DNA from 3 places in the Paraburkholderia unamae genome. Region 2 is predicted to be linked to each of the others. Evidence: predicted binding sites of a transcription regulator. Region 2 holds the regulator's gene; each other region holds the start of a gene.
The links. The regulator LexA, encoded in region 2, represses DNA repair genes until DNA is damaged. The targets are predictions, from matches to a motif close to ACTGTATNNNNATACAGT.

Region 1 (4,885 bases), on a different contig from region 2:
CGAGTGGACGCCCGACGAACTCTCGAAGCAATGCCGCGACTGGGCGGCGGCCATCGTGAACGAAGCCCAGGGCGACGCCTCGCTCGTCGACCCGCTCGCGGCGCAGATCAAGTCGAGCGTGCAAGACATCCAGGCGCTCGAAGAGTCGATGCAGACGCCCGCCTGGCGGCTTTCGGAGTCGCTGCGCCAGCGCGTGTACGAGGCCAAGATCGGTTGCGAGCAGGCAAGCGGCAGCGCCGCGCGCGAGCGGCTGGGCGAACTGCGCGGGCTGCTGCGGCTCGGCATCACGCACGGCGCGTTCCAGAAGCAGGAAGCGCAGCAGATCATGGAGTACCTGCGGCTGCTCAAGCCCGAAATCTTCGTCGAAGAACCCGACGACGTGTTCACGCGCCTCGCCGCATGGCTGCGCAACTTCTTCATGCCGCCGCAGCGGACCGCGGCGCGCGAGCAGCGGCACTGAGCGCCGGCGCGCCCGCCTCGCGGGCGGCGCGCCGCACGCCTAATCCCACATCTTCCTGAGCTTCGCGGCAATCTCGACTTTCGCCTGCGCGGCGGCGGCGAGCCCCGTCGCGCTCGGCGCACTCGCCACGGGCGCGGGCGGCCACGCGCGCGATTCGAACAGCGGCAGCATGGGCGTGGCGATGAAGCGCGTGCGCGACGCCCACACGTGCCGGTCGCCCGACGCCACCTGGTTGTGCACGTAAAAACGCTGCGGCACGACGATGTGCAGATCCTCCTTCGCACGCGTCATCGCCACGTAGAGCAGACGCCGCTCTTCCTCCAGTTCCTCGTCGCTGCCCGCGCCGAGGTCGGACGGAATGCAGCCGTCCACGCCGTTGAGCACGAACACATTGCGCCACTCCTGCCCTTTCGCCGAATGGATCGTCGAGAGGATCAGATAGTCCTCGTCGAGCAGCGGATCGGCGGATTCGGCGCTCGTGGCGTCGGGCGGATCGAGCGTGAGTTCGGTGAGAAAGCGCTCGCGCGACGCGTAGGTGCTCGCAATGCTCTCCATCTGCAACAGATCGGCGAGACGCACCTGGGCGTCCTCATGATTGCGTTCGAGATGCGGCTCGTACCAGCGCCGCACGCGCTCGAATTCGGCGGGCCACGGCGTGGCGCGCATGGCAAGGCTGTCGACGAGCGAGGCGAACGCGGGCCAGTCCTCGGCCGCGCGCGGCGGCGGCGCGAAGGCCGCGAGCGCCTCGGCGGCGCGATACGCGCCCGTGCAGGCGGCCACCTGGTCGAGCAGGCGCGCGGCGTTGGCGGGCCCCACACCCGGCAGCAATTGCGTGACGCGAAAGCCCGCCACGCGGTCGAGCGGGTTTTCCGCCCAGCGCAGCACCGCCAGCACGTCCTTCACATGCGCGGCGTCCAGAAAGCGCAGTCCGCCGAATTTAACGAACGGGATATTGCGCCGCGCCAGCTCGATTTCGAGCGTTGCGCTGTGGTGCGCGGCGCGAAACAGCACGGCTTGCTGCTTGAGCTTCATGCCCGCTTCGCGCGCCTCGAGGATTTGCTCGACGACGTAGCGCGCCTGAGTGGCCTCGTCGGCGACCGTCACGAGTCGCGGGCGCTGCTGCGAAGGGCGATCGGTCCAGAGGTTCTTCGTGAAGCGCTCGGCAGCCGCGTCGATTACGGCGTTCGACGCCGCGAGAATCGGCGCGGTCGACCGGTAGTTGCGCTCCAGCGTCACCTGACGCGCGGGCGGGTCGAACTGCGCCGGAAAATCGAGAATGTTGCGCACGGTCGCGCCGCGAAACGAGTAAATCGCCTGGGCGTCGTCGCCGACCACGGTCAGGCCGCGGCCGTCGGGCTTGAGTGCGAGCAGGATCGACGCCTGAAGCCGATTGGTGTCCTGATATTCGTCGACGAGGATATGGTCGAAGCGTCCCGCGAGATCGGCGGCAATCGCAGGCTCGGCGGCCATGTGCGCCCAGTAGAGCAGCAGGTCGTCGTAGTCGAGAACGTTCTGCTTCTGCTTGGCGTCCACGTACGAGGCGAACAGCACGCGCAACTGCGGTTCCCATTCGAGGCACCACGAGAACGAGCGGTTGAGCACGTTCGCGAGCGAGTCGCCCGTGTTGACCGCGCGCGAATAGATCGCAAGACACGTGGACTTCGACGGAAAGCGCTTTTCCTTCGCCGAGAAACCCAGTTCGTGGCGCACGAGGTTCATGAGATCGGCGGAATCCTCGCGATCGTTGATCGTGAACGCCGGTGAAAGGCCGATGTGATCCGCGTATTCGCGCAAGAGGCGCGCGCCCACGCCGTGAAACGTGCCCGCCCAGGTGAGCCCCTGCGCAAGCGTTGCGGCCACGCCCGGCACGCCGGCGGCGATGCGCGCGACGCGGCGCGTCATCTCCTGCGCGGCGCGGCGCGAGAACGTGAGCAGCAAGATGCGGTGCGGATCGGCGCCGTTCGCGATCAGATGCGCGACGCGGTGCGCGAGCGTATTGGTCTTGCCCGACCCCGCCCCCGCGATCACGAGCAGCGGCCCCGGTAGCGCCGAGCCCGGCGCGTAGCCCGCTTCGCCGCCGTGCTCGACCGCTTCGCGCTGCGCGTCGTTGAGCTTGGCGAGCCACGCGGAAACGGCGTTGGCCGTATCGGCGCCTGGCCTGGCAACGTCGTCGCCGGCGACAGAGACGGAGGCGGACGAGGGATCGGCGAGGGAAACAGTGGACACGGCGGGCGCAGGAACAGTGAACGTGGCGAATCGGACGGGGCGACGCACACTGTATATCCATACACCCCGCATCCGCAAGCGCCTGATTCTGCGGCGATCTGGCGATATTTAGCGACAACTTCGGCGCCGGCCCGAAAGCGTGCGCCGAAAAACGAAGCGGCGGCGCCCGTTGCCGGACGCCGCCACCGTTTCTGCTCCCAACAGTCCCGACGGTCCCGCCATCAGTCGCTTACTGCGAGGACTGCGGAGCCTGCTGGACCTGGCCGCCCTGCTGCTGGGCCGACATGCCGTTCATCATCTGGTCTTTCATCTCCGAGTCGTTGGCCTGACGGTCGGCCTTGTGGATGATCTTGGCGTCCTGCACCTGGGCCTTGTACTGCGACTTCGCCTGCTTCTTCGCGTCGCCGTACTCCGCATTCGCCGACTTTTTGGCGCTGCGGTACTCGGCGTTCGCCGCCGCGTTCGCGTTGCGCTTTTGCACCAGCGGGTCGGCTGACTGCGGCGCCGTCAGGTTCTGCGGCGCGGGCGCGGGTTGCGCGATACCGGCAGCGGCCGGCGCCTGGCTGGGTGCCTGGCCGCCCATCTGGCCCGGCGCCATCGCCGGTGCGGCGGAAGGTGCCAGCGCGGGCGCCCCGCCGCCGGCCTGTGCCGCACCCTGGGTCGCAGTTTGGGCAAACGCACCCTGCGCGAACACGGCGGCCGTGGTCACGGTGGCAAAAGCGGCGGTAGCGGTCAGCAGTTTGCGAATCTGGGTCATGGCGTATCCTCGTTGCAGTGGTTCCGAAGGCTCGGTTGCGGCGAACAGGTCCGCTACAGCCGCGCCCCCGCTCGATGTAGCCGCCCGGTAAAACGAATGAGCAAGGTTGGGCGGCGCTGTCGATCCGGGTGAAACCATTTTGGTCTGAAGATCGCCGCGCGGTCCCGCAACGTTACTCAACGTTGCACTTTCTGACGAATTCATAACATCTGGCCCCGAGATGTGACAGCAGCGTGTACGCCACAGAGGGCCGCGGCAAGCCGGCGATCGCTTATGATGCTCACCCTTCGCGCGCCTCCCGCGCGCATCTGAATGCCGATCCGCCATGCCCAATCTCGATTTCACGCTCACCGGCGACTACGTCGAACTGCACAACCTCCTGAAGATCACCGGCCTCGCGGACAGCGGCGGCTCGGCCAAGCAGGTCGTCGCCTCGGGCGCGGTGAAAGTGGACGGCGAGGTCGAACTGCGCAAGACCTGCAAGATCCGCGCGGGCCAGGTCGTGCTGCTCGGCGACACGCGCATTGCCATCAAAGAGCCGGATTAAAGTGCCGATCGATGCGCCCATCAAAGCGCCCGACCGGAATTGCGCGCAAGCGACACCCATGCACCGTATTTGAGCGCGCGGATCGACAACGCGACCGCCGCGCAATAAGCTTTCAGTTTCGACAGACAACCGTACTCAGAGCCTTGCGGCGCGTATCTCGCGCCGCTTGTTTTTCATGACCCGAACCACGCTTTCCGGCCGCGCCGTTTCCACATCGCCCACGCTGCGCCGTCACGCCGCCGACACCGCCCGCCTCGCCGGACCGCTCGCGATCGCCCAGCTCTCGCAGATGGCGATGAGCGTCACCGACACCGTGCTGCTCGGCTCGCTGGGCGCCGACGCGCTCGCCGCGGGCGGCCTCGGCGCGAACATGTTCTTCGTCGTGGTGACCGTGCTGCAAGGCGTGCTGACCTCGGTGAGCGTGAGCGTCGCGCAGGCGCGCGGCGCCGCCAACGAAAGCCAGGTGCCGCACATCTACTGGACGGGCTTCGCGCTTTCGCTGCTGCTCTCGCTGCCCGCCTTCGCGCTGCTCTCGTTCGCGGAGCCGATCCTGCGCGCGCTCGGCGAGCCCGCGCTGCTCGCCCATCACATCGGCGAATACACGGCCGTGCTGCGCTGGGGCGCGCCCGCGAGCCTGATCGGCGTGGGACTCATGCGCTCGTTCCTGCCCGCCATCGGCGCGGCGCGGCGCCTCTTGTGGGTGTCGATTGCGAGCGTGTTCAGCAACGGCTTTCTCAATTACGGGCTGATCCACGGCGTGTGGGGGCTGCCGCGACTGGGCTTTCTCGGCTCGGCGGCCGCCACGACCACAACGGTCTGGCTCACGGCGTTCGTGCTGATGGCCCTGCTGCACCTGCGCCCCTCGCACCAGCGTTTCGTGATCGCGCGCCGGCCC
Region 2 (4,885 bases):
GGTAGCGCAGGTCCGACCGATGGCGCAGTTTCGCATGCACGGGCGCGGGGTCGTCGACGTAGCAGAACAGTGTCTCGCCGCTGATCTCCGTGCGCTTTGCGTCCTCCGCGAGTTCGTCGCGCAGCGCGGCCGGGTCCGGGCCATACACCTCGATCACGTCGCAGCCGATCTCCGATTCGATCAGCGCCTTGGGCGCGCCCTCGGCGATCTTGCGGCCTTCCTCGATCACGCACACGCGATTGCAGAGCCGCTCGGCTTCCTCCATGAAATGCGTGGTGAGCAGAATCGTCTTGCCGCGCGCGAGCAGCGAGCGCAGGCGCTCCCAGATCAGATGGCGCGCCTGCGGGTCGAGGCCCGTGGTGGGCTCGTCCATCACGAGCACGTCGGGGTCGTTGACGAGCGCGCGCGCGAGCGTGAGGCGACGGCGCATGCCGCCGGAGAGTTCGCCCACGCGCGCGTCGGCCTTGCTTTCGAGGCGTGCGAATTCGAGCAGCGGCGCAACGAGCGCTTTCGTTTCGCGCGCGGACAAGCCGAAGTAGCGGCCGAACACGACGAGGTTCTCGCGCACGGTGAAGTCGGGGTCGAGGTTGTCGAACTGCGGCACGACGCCCACGCGCCGGCGGGCGTGGCGCGCGCGCGCCGGCACGGGCTCGCCGCACAGGCTGATGCGCCCCGCATCGGGAGACACGATGCCGAGCAGCATGCGCAGCGTGGTGGTCTTCCCCGCGCCGTTCGGGCCGAGCAGCCCGAAACATTCGCCGGGGACGACGTCGAATGACAGACCGTTGACGACCGTCCTGTCTCCGTAGTGTTTGATGACCTGCTCGAATTCGATGGCGGGTGCGGGCATGGACCGGTTGAGCGTGTGTCGATGTGCGTGAGTCGGACGAGCGTCGCGCGAATCGGGCGCAAGAGCGAACGAAATGCGCAAGAAAAATATCGCACGAAACGAGGCGGCCTATTCTAGTGCATTGCCCTGAGTCGGGTGGGCGGCGCTCTGATGCCCGGTTCAACGCTGCTTGCCATGAATGCTTGTCGCGGCAATCATTGGCGGCGCGCAAGATTCATGCGTGACGTACCGCACGCCTGGCGCTTAACGATGGCGTCCTGGCGTTTTCCAGCCCTTGCGTGCGCAATTGCGGCGCACCATCATGAGAATCGCACAGCCTGCAAATCACGCGGGCGGGGAGAAGCGATATGGCGAGCTACAAAAAAATCCTGCTGTGTTACGACGGCTCGCGCGAAGGCCGCAAGGCATTGCGTTGCGGCGCCGATCTTGCGCTCGATCTGCAAGCGGAAACGCACTTGCTCTCGGTCGTCGACATGCGCTCGACCATTGCCCAGAGCGCCGGCCTGCTCACCGATGTGGCCTGCGGCCGCTTTGAGGAAACGGCCCGCGAAATCCTTCAGGAGGGCGTTGACTGGCTGACCGAGCGTGGCGTGCACGCCCAGGGGCATTTCGCGTTCGGGCATCCGATCGACGAAATTGCGAACCTGGCCAACGAGCTCCAGGTCGACCTCGTGGTCGTGGGACATCGCTGCCGCACCGGGCTCTCGCGCTGGTGGATGGGCGCGGGCAATACGCCGCTGCTCGACCGCGTGTCGTGCAGCATTCTGGTGGCGTGCTCGTCGGCCGCCGAGGAAAAGCAGCAAGCCGCCGCAGCCTAGCGCGCGGAAAACCTGGAAAGCGCGAGCACGGGCCCGGACGATCGGGAGATCGGCGGGCCCGCCAGGCGCGAACCGGCCCGGCGGCGCATCACATGCGTGCCGGTCCGTGGTTCAGGTCAGTTCGGGTTCGGGGCGTTGCCCTCGTTCAACTCGACCGACGCGAGCTTCCACGAGAAGAGTCCATGACGCTGCAAGATGGCGGCATAGTGCTCGCCCGTGGCGCTGCGATCCCACGTGAGCGCGAACTCGTTGAGGCTGCGATAACCCGCCGTGGTGACCGGCCGCGCTTCGGGCGCGGGATTGCCTGAAGCCGCCTGGGCGGGTGGGGAGGCCGGGGCGGCTGCGGAAGCGGGGGCCGACTGCGAACCCGCCTCCTGCGGCGGCGGCGCGTGAGGACGCTCGCCGGGCTTGCCCGTGGGCGGCATGCCGCTCAGTAGCGCGGCGACGCCCTCCGGCGTGGCATAGGCATCCACGAGCGGCCCGATCAGCGCCGCACCGATCACGGCGCCGAGAATCAGCAGCGGATTGCTGCTGTGCTCCGCATGAATGCGCTCTCGCAGCATTTCGCCAACCTGCTGCTTGAGGCTCACGCGCAGCGCCGGGTAATCGACGTACTGATTGAGCGTGGCGGCGTCGCGCGCGTCGGCAGCAGCCTTCATGCGATTCACCGCGATATAGGGCGACGCGTAGGCGTAGCCGAGCGCGGCCACAAACACGGCAACCGCGACCGTGATGGCGACGGGCTTCTTCCAGTCTCGGGATTTACGTGGGGGCGTCAGGGATTCCGTCATCAAATTCGGACAAATCGTTCAAACACGGTGTTGACCGCAATCCGGCGAAAACGATCCCCGACACTGCCCCTTTTTACGTCAGAAAGGCCTTGGTGCCGCTTGTGGCCCCTTGTTGCCGCTTATTGCATTGTGGCGCCGGGTGAGCGCTTATTTCGCGAGCGCCCCAGGCAGATCGCTTTGCTGCTCGGCGATGCAGCGGTCGATTGCGCGGCATACGGCGTCCACCGTACCGACCAGGATGAGCCGCGACGGGCCTTGGTAGACGCGCACGGGCGCCCGGCGCATGGGCTGCTCGGTGTTGATCGTGCTGTTGAGCGAGACGCGCGCGAACGCCGGTTGCGCCGAGGGCAGCGCGGGCAGGTCGGCCGCACTGGCCGCCACCATCTCGGGGGTGTCTTCGAAGAGCGAGCCGTTCAGTGCGGCAGTTGTGGCGCGCACTTCGCGAACCGCGCACGAGGCGACTCCACGCAGGTGGCGCAGACGGCCGAATTGACGGAAGGGCAGCAAGCGGGCAAGGCGTTCCATGGCTCTCTCCAGAGAATGCGCGCAGGGCGCGCAAGCGGATTTATCAGAATTCGGTAGGGCGAATCAGGCCGACTGCAATGCCTTCCAGCGCGAAATCCGCGCTGCCGGCCTCGACGAAAATGTTCTCGTAGTCGGGGTTCTCGGCGATCAGCTCGACGCCGTTCGGGCGGCGCTTCAGGCGTTTGACGGTGACGTCGTCGCCCAGACGCGCCACGATGATCTGGCCGTCCTTCGCCTCGCTTTTCTTCTGCACGGCGAGCAGGTCGCCGTCGAATATGCCGGCGTCGCGCATGGAGAGGCCGCGCACCTTCAGGAGATAGTCCGGCCGGCTCGAGAAGAGCGCCGGGTCGCACATGTAGTTCTGCGAGATGTGCTCCTGCGCGAGGATCGGGCTGCCCGCCGCGACCCGGCCGACGAGCGGCAGCGAGAGCTGCATGATGCTGGCGTGCGGCAGCGTGAACTGGTGCGGCAGGTCGTCGGGCCCCGGCATGAGGCGGATGCCGCGCGAGGCGCCCGCAGCCAGTTCGATCACGCCCTTGCGCGCCAGTGCGCGCAGGTGCTCCTCGGCCGAGTTGGCCGAGCTGAAGCCGAGTTCCGCCGCGATTTCGGCGCGTGTGGGCGGGAAGCCCGTGCGCTCGATCGCCCGGCGAACCAGATCGAAAACCTGCTGCTGTCGTGCGGTGAGTTTGGTCATGGCGCCACTGTATGTTTGAACAGGTAACTGTATTTTTATACAGTATTCGCCGCTTTTCAAGTGTTACTTGAAGTTCGTCATCCGGGCGTTGCCATGACGCCGTTTTCCCGCGTTGACACGGACGAAATCGTGCTGTGACAGCGACTTCCTCTGTCCTTACCACTTTTGCGTATTAAAGAATGAAGAAACATTATTTTTAATGATGTAAGCGGATCGCTAGACTGGCCTCCATCGATAGCTGAAAACCACACACGAGAACGGAGAACAGATAGATGGGCACGACCAATACGGGGCGCGGGGGCTGGCTGAAGACGCTGGCGGCAAAACTGGTGATCGGCGTGGCGCCTCTCGCGGCGTCGTTCGCAGGCATCGCGGCGATGGCGCCCGCAACGGCTCACGCGGATACGTCGCTGCTCAACGTCTCCTACGATCCGACCCGCGAGCTGTACCAGGACATCAACGAGGCCTTCATCAAGCAGTGGAAGGCCAAAACGGGCGAAACGCTCACCATCAAGCAGTCGCACGGCGGCTCGGGCGCGCAGGCGCGCTCGGTGCTTGACGGCCTGCAAGCCGATGTCGTGACGCTGGCGCTCGCCTGGGACATCGACGCGCTCGCCAACAAGGGCATCGTCGCGAAGGACTGGCAAAAGCGCCTGCCCGACAACGCGTCGCCGTACACGTCGACCATCGTGTTCCTCGTGCGCAAGGGCAACCCCAAGCACATCAAGGACTGGGACGACCTGACCAAGCCGGGCGTGTCGATCGTCACGCCGAATCCGAAGACCTCGGGTGGCGCGCGCTGGAACTATCTCGCGGCGTGGGCGTATGCGCTGCACCAGCCGGGCGGCAACGAGCAGAAGGCGAAGGAGTTCGTCACGAAGCTCTACAAGAATGCGGGCGTGCTCGATTCGGGCGCGCGCGGCGCGACGACGAGCTTCGTGCAGCGCGATATCGGCGACGTGCTGATCGCATGGGAAAACGAAGCGTTCCTCTCGCTCAAGGAGTTCGGCCCGGAGAAGTTCGAGATCGTGGTGCCTTCGGTGAGCATTCTGGCTGAGCCGCCGGTCGCCGTGGTGGACAAGGTCGTCGACAAGAAGGGCACGCGCAAGCAGGCCGAAGCGTACTTGCAGTTCCTCTATAGCGAAGAGGGCCAGGAGATCGCGGCGAAGAACTTCTACCGTCCGCGTTCGAACAAGGTGCCGGCTGC
Region 3 (4,885 bases), on a different contig from region 2:
CGCCCACCAGCTCGCCGCGGCTGCCCAGCACCTGGTAGTACACGCTGTCCACATTGTCGGCGCGCAGGAAGTCGCGCGTGGAGGCGGGCAGCGTCAGCTCGGCCACGCCGTTGACCGGATGGATCTGGCGCGCGAGCACGTAGGCGTCGGTTTCGAGTGCGCGGTCGAAGGGGCCGTTGGCGATGGACTTCGCCACGAGATAGGTGACCGCGATGCTCATCGGCCAGAGCAGCAGCAGCGGCGCGAGCATCCAGTCGAGAATTTCGCCGAAGAGCGAGCGCGGGCGCGCCTCGGCAACGGCTTCGGTTTCGTCGGGCGGGGCGAACGGGTTGGCGTAGCGGGCGTCGCGCGCTTCGTCGTCGAGGGCGTCGGCGCCGGATGCCGAGGCGCCCGACGCGTCTTCACCGGCAGCGCCCGCAGCGCCGTGGGGCGGCGCGGAGCGCGCGGCGGCAGGACGCCCGGCCATCGTCGCTCCCTCTTACTTGAAGTAGTGGCTGGCGGGCATGGCCGGCGCAGCCTCGGGCGCGGCGGCCGCGGCGCGCGACGAGGCTGCGCCGGTCTGCGCTTCCTTCGCTTCTTTTTCGAGGCAGTAGCCGAGCCCGCGCACGGTCACGATGCGCACGCCGCCCGCTTCGAGTTTTTTGCGCAGCCGGTGCACGTAGACTTCGATCGCGTTGTTGCTGACTTCCTCGCCCCATTCGCACAGGTGATCGACGAGCTGTTCCTTCGAAACGAGCCGCCCGATGCGCTGGAGCAGCACTTCGAGCACGCCGAGTTCGCGCGCCGAAAGATCGAGCACCTGGTCGTGGATGCGCGCGATGCGACCCACCTGGTCGAACGACAGCGCCCCATGGTGCACCATGGTCGGCCCGCCGCCCGCGCCGCGCCGCGTGAGGGCGCGCACGCGCGCTTCGAGCTCGTTGAGCGCGAAGGGCTTGGCCATGTAGTCGTCGGCGCCGAGGTCGAGGCCTTTCACGCGCTCGTCCACGCTGTCGGCGGCGGTGAGGATCAGCACGGGCAGGTTGGAATTGCGCGCGCGCAAACGGCGCAGCACTTCGAGGCCCGGCATTTTCGGCAGGCCCAGATCGAGGATTAAAAGGTCGAACGACTGCATCGACAAGGCCGTATCGGCATCCACGCCGCTACGCACGTGATCAACGGCATAGCCCGATTGGCGGAGTGATCGGACGAGCCCGTCCGCGAGTATGCTGTCGTCTTCGGCAATGAGGATTCGCATGTTGCGCCAGCGTCGCCTTCGAGCTCTGGTGAGCCTCGTAGCGCCCGCGCCGCACCGTACCTTTGAAGGCGCGGCCAGCCGACGCGGGGCGGTCTCCCGAAATTCACGGTTCTGGTTAGCCGGAAGGGCTTGCCAAAACCACTGTTTTTTTATACAGTGTCTGCGTTCGTGTGCATTAGCCCGAATAAGGCGTGCGCATGGTCACGAGACGCCGTTCATCATAGCAAAGGACGATTCATGGAAGATAGCAAGAAAGGCTCGGCTGGGCTGACTGCTGAAAAGAGCAAGGCGCTGGCCGCCGCGCTCGCGCAGATCGAAAAGCAGTTCGGCAAAGGGTCGATCATGCGACTCGGCGACGGCGACGCGGTCGAGGACATCCAGGTGGTCTCCACCGGTTCGCTCGGTCTCGACATCGCACTCGGCGTGGGCGGTCTGCCGCGCGGCCGCGTGGTCGAGATCTACGGTCCGGAATCGTCGGGCAAGACCACGCTCACGCTGCAAGTGATCGCCGAATTGCAGAAGATCGGCGGCACGGCGGCGTTCATCGACGCGGAACACGCGCTCGACGTGCAATACGCTTCCAAGCTCGGCGTGAACGTGCCTGAACTGCTCATCTCGCAGCCGGACACGGGCGAGCAGGCGCTCGAAATCGCCGACGCACTCGTGCGCTCGGGCTCGATCGACATGATCGTGATCGACTCGGTCGCGGCGCTCGTGCCGAAGGCCGAAATCGAAGGCGAAATGGGCGACTCGCTGCCGGGTCTGCAAGCGCGTCTGATGTCGCAGGCGCTGCGCAAGCTCACCGGCACGATCAAGAAGACGAACTGCATGGTGATCTTCATCAACCAGATTCGCATGAAGATCGGCGTGATGTTCGGCAACCCGGAAACCACCACGGGTGGCAACGCGCTCAAGTTCTACGCATCGGTGCGTCTGGACATTCGCCGTATCGGCTCGATCAAGAAGAACGACGAAGTCATCGGCAGCGAAACGCGCGTGAAGGTCGTGAAGAACAAGGTTGCGCCGCCGTTCCGCGAAGCCGTGTTCGACATTCTTTACGGCGAAGGCATTTCGCGTCAGGGCGAAGTCATCGACCTCGGCGTGCAGGCCAAGATCGTCGACAAGGCGGGTGCGTGGTACAGCTATAACGGCGAGCGCATTGGCCAGGGCAAGGACAACGCACGCGAATTCCTGCGTGAGAATCCGGACATCGCCCGTGAGATCGAAAACCGTATTCGCGAATCGCTCGGCGTGAGTGCGATGCCCGACGGCGTCAAAGACTCCGGCGAAGTCGAGATCGCTGACGAAGAGTAAGTTCTCCAGGCTCTCGTAGACAAGGCAAGCTGATGCGCAAGGGCGGGTCTGCTTCGGCGCCGCCGTCCCCGGCGGCGTCTTCGACGTCCTCCACGTCCTCGCAGTCTGGCGAGCAGGCGAACTTGCGTGCCGAATCACGAATTTCGCCTTCGTCGGCATCGTCGCCGATGTCTACGATGTCTACGATGTCGCGAACGGCCGGTTCAAGCCGCGACGCCCATGCGGGCGATCGCGGCTTTGCGCATTCTGGCGCGGCCGACTCTTCGCCCGCCGATCTCAGCGACGATGGCGGCGCAGTCTTCGAAGTGCCGTTCGAAGCCTTCTTTGGCGCGGGCGACGAAGCCTCGTCGAGCCCGCCATTCGATTCTTCCTCGCAGACATCGCTGAAAAAGCGGCTGTATGCACCGACCGCCGAGCCGGACGAGGCTGCCGAACCCCAAGGCGACCGCTACGAGCGCAGCACCGTCACGCGCGCTGCCCGGCAAAGCGCGCGCGAAAAATCATCGGCAGCCAGACAGCGCCCCGAGCGCTCGCTCAAAGGTCGCGCGCTTGGCTATCTCTCGCGCCGCGAATACAGCCGCGCGGAACTTTCGCGCAAGCTCATGCCGTACACCGAAGACGCCGACGGACTCGAAGTGCTGCTCGATTCGCTCGAACGCGAAGGCTGGCTCTCCGACGCCCGCTTTGCCGAAAGCGTCGTGCACCGTCGCGCCGCGCGCGTGGGGGCAGGGCGTATCGTGAGCGAACTCAAGCGCCACGCCGTGGGTGAGACGCTCATCGAAGAGGTCAGCACGCAACTGCGCGAGACCGAACTCGTGCGCGCCCGCGCCGTCTGGCAAAAGAAGTACGGCCAGTTGCCCGAAACGCCCGCCGAGCGCGCGCGCCAGGCGCGCTTTCTCGCGGCGCGCGGATTCTCGATGTCGATCATCGGCAAGATCCTCAAGGGGATTGAGGACGACTGGTCCGATAATTGAGTCAACCGTCTCGAAAAGCCGTGCGCGCTTGACCATGAGCAGCCTGTGTGTTCCCGGCTGTCTCAAATACCCGGTATGTTAAAATCACGGGGTTTTCCAATCCGGTCTTACCTTTAGCATGCCGCTTCCTCCGCCCGTGCCCCGCCAGTTGCGCCACCAGCGCGCCATCCGGGCGGTTGCGTATGAGCGCGAAGACGGCCTGTGGGACATCGACGCGTGCCTGACCGACCACAAGCCACGCGACGTGCCGCTCGCCGCCGGTGTCCGGCCCAATGGTCTGCCGATCCATGAACTCTGGCTGCGCATTACGATCGATCGCAAGCTCAACGTCGTCGACGCAGAAGCGTCGTCCGACTGGGTGCCTTATGACGGTCAGTGCCAGAACGCTCATCCTGCCTATCGGGCCCTTATCGGGCTCAATCTCCTCCAGAACTTCCGCCGCGAAGCGGGCCGGCTCCTCGCCGGCACGGTCGGCTGCACGCATCTCACAGAAATGTTGGGCGTATTGCCGACCACTGCAATCCAGGCGTTCGTCGGAGAGGTGTGGGATACATCGAATGGCTCGCCGGGCGAAGAGCCCGGACCGGAACACGGCAAGACCGCCGGAGGCAATGAGGCCGCCGGTGAAAAGCCGCCCTTCCAGCTTGGCCGCTGCCATGCGCTGCGGTTCGACGGGGAGGCGGTGAAGCAGTTTTATCCGCGCTGGTATGGCCATGTGCCGCGTTCAATAGAGCGCGGTGCTGAAGTCGCCAGCGTGCGCGAGGGCAGGAACCCGGGCCAAGAGGGCAGGGCCGACGCCACCGCGCATGAATAAGAACAGCGGAATCGAAGTTCACTCCAACTCTCAGACTGAAGGAATCACGCATGAAGATTCACGAGTACCAGGGTAAGGAAATCCTGCGGAAATTCGGAGTCGCCGTCCCGCGCGGCATCCCGGTGTTTTCGGTGGATGACGCGGTCAAGGCCGCTGAAGAGCTCGGCGGCCCGGTTTGGGTTGTCAAGGCGCAGATCCACGCGGGTGGCCGCGGTAAGGGCGGCGGCGTGAAGGTTGCCAAGACGCTGGAGCAGGTCCGCGAATACGCGAACCAGATCCTCGGCATGCAGCTCGTCACGCACCAGACCGGTCCGGAAGGCCAGAAGGTCAACCGTCTGCTGATCGAAGAAGGCGCTGACATCAAGCAAGAGCTGTATGTCAGCCTCGTCGTTGATCGCGTGTCGCAAAAGATCGTTCTGATGGGTTCGAGCGAAGGCGGCATGGACATCGAAGAAGTGGCCGAAAAGCACCCGGAACTGATCCACAAGGTCATCGTTGAGCCGTCGACGGGTCTGCTCGACGCCCAGGCCGACGACCTCGCCGCGA

Region 1: C7402_RS14715 (ATP-dependent helicase) is a predicted target of LexA. The motif match lies at 2,735-2,752, and genes of this name have one in related genera.
Region 3: recA (recombinase RecA) is a predicted target of LexA. The motif match lies at 1,378-1,395, and genes of this name have one in related genera.

The regions. Positions count from the first base shown of each region.
Region 1 covers NZ_QEOB01000006.1:201,397-206,281, forward strand. Annotated here, with positions in the region: gene C7402_RS14710 (DUF4088 family protein) at 1-460, shown strand, start outside; gene C7402_RS14715 (ATP-dependent helicase) at 500-2,686, opposite strand; gene C7402_RS14720 (hypothetical protein) at 2,916-3,443, opposite strand; gene C7402_RS14725 (RNA-binding S4 domain-containing protein) at 3,769-3,990, shown strand; gene C7402_RS14730 (MATE family efflux transporter) at 4,166-4,885, shown strand, end outside.
Region 2 covers NZ_QEOB01000027.1:87,498-92,382, reverse strand. Annotated here, with positions in the region: gene nodI (nodulation factor ABC transporter ATP-binding protein NodI) at 1-850, opposite strand, end outside; gene C7402_RS38390 (universal stress protein) at 1,198-1,668, shown strand; gene C7402_RS38385 (DUF2939 domain-containing protein) at 1,785-2,459, opposite strand; gene C7402_RS38380 (hypothetical protein) at 2,607-2,984, opposite strand; gene lexA (transcriptional repressor LexA) at 3,028-3,678, opposite strand; gene C7402_RS38370 (sulfate ABC transporter substrate-binding protein) at 3,951-4,885, shown strand, end outside.
Region 3 covers NZ_QEOB01000014.1:159,872-164,756, reverse strand. Annotated here, with positions in the region: gene C7402_RS27835 (sensor histidine kinase) at 1-466, opposite strand, end outside; gene C7402_RS27830 (response regulator transcription factor) at 479-1,237, opposite strand; gene recA (recombinase RecA) at 1,475-2,551, shown strand; gene recX (recombination regulator RecX) at 2,737-3,525, shown strand; gene C7402_RS27815 (DUF2889 domain-containing protein) at 3,644-4,339, shown strand; gene sucC (ADP-forming succinate--CoA ligase subunit beta) at 4,390-4,885, shown strand, end outside.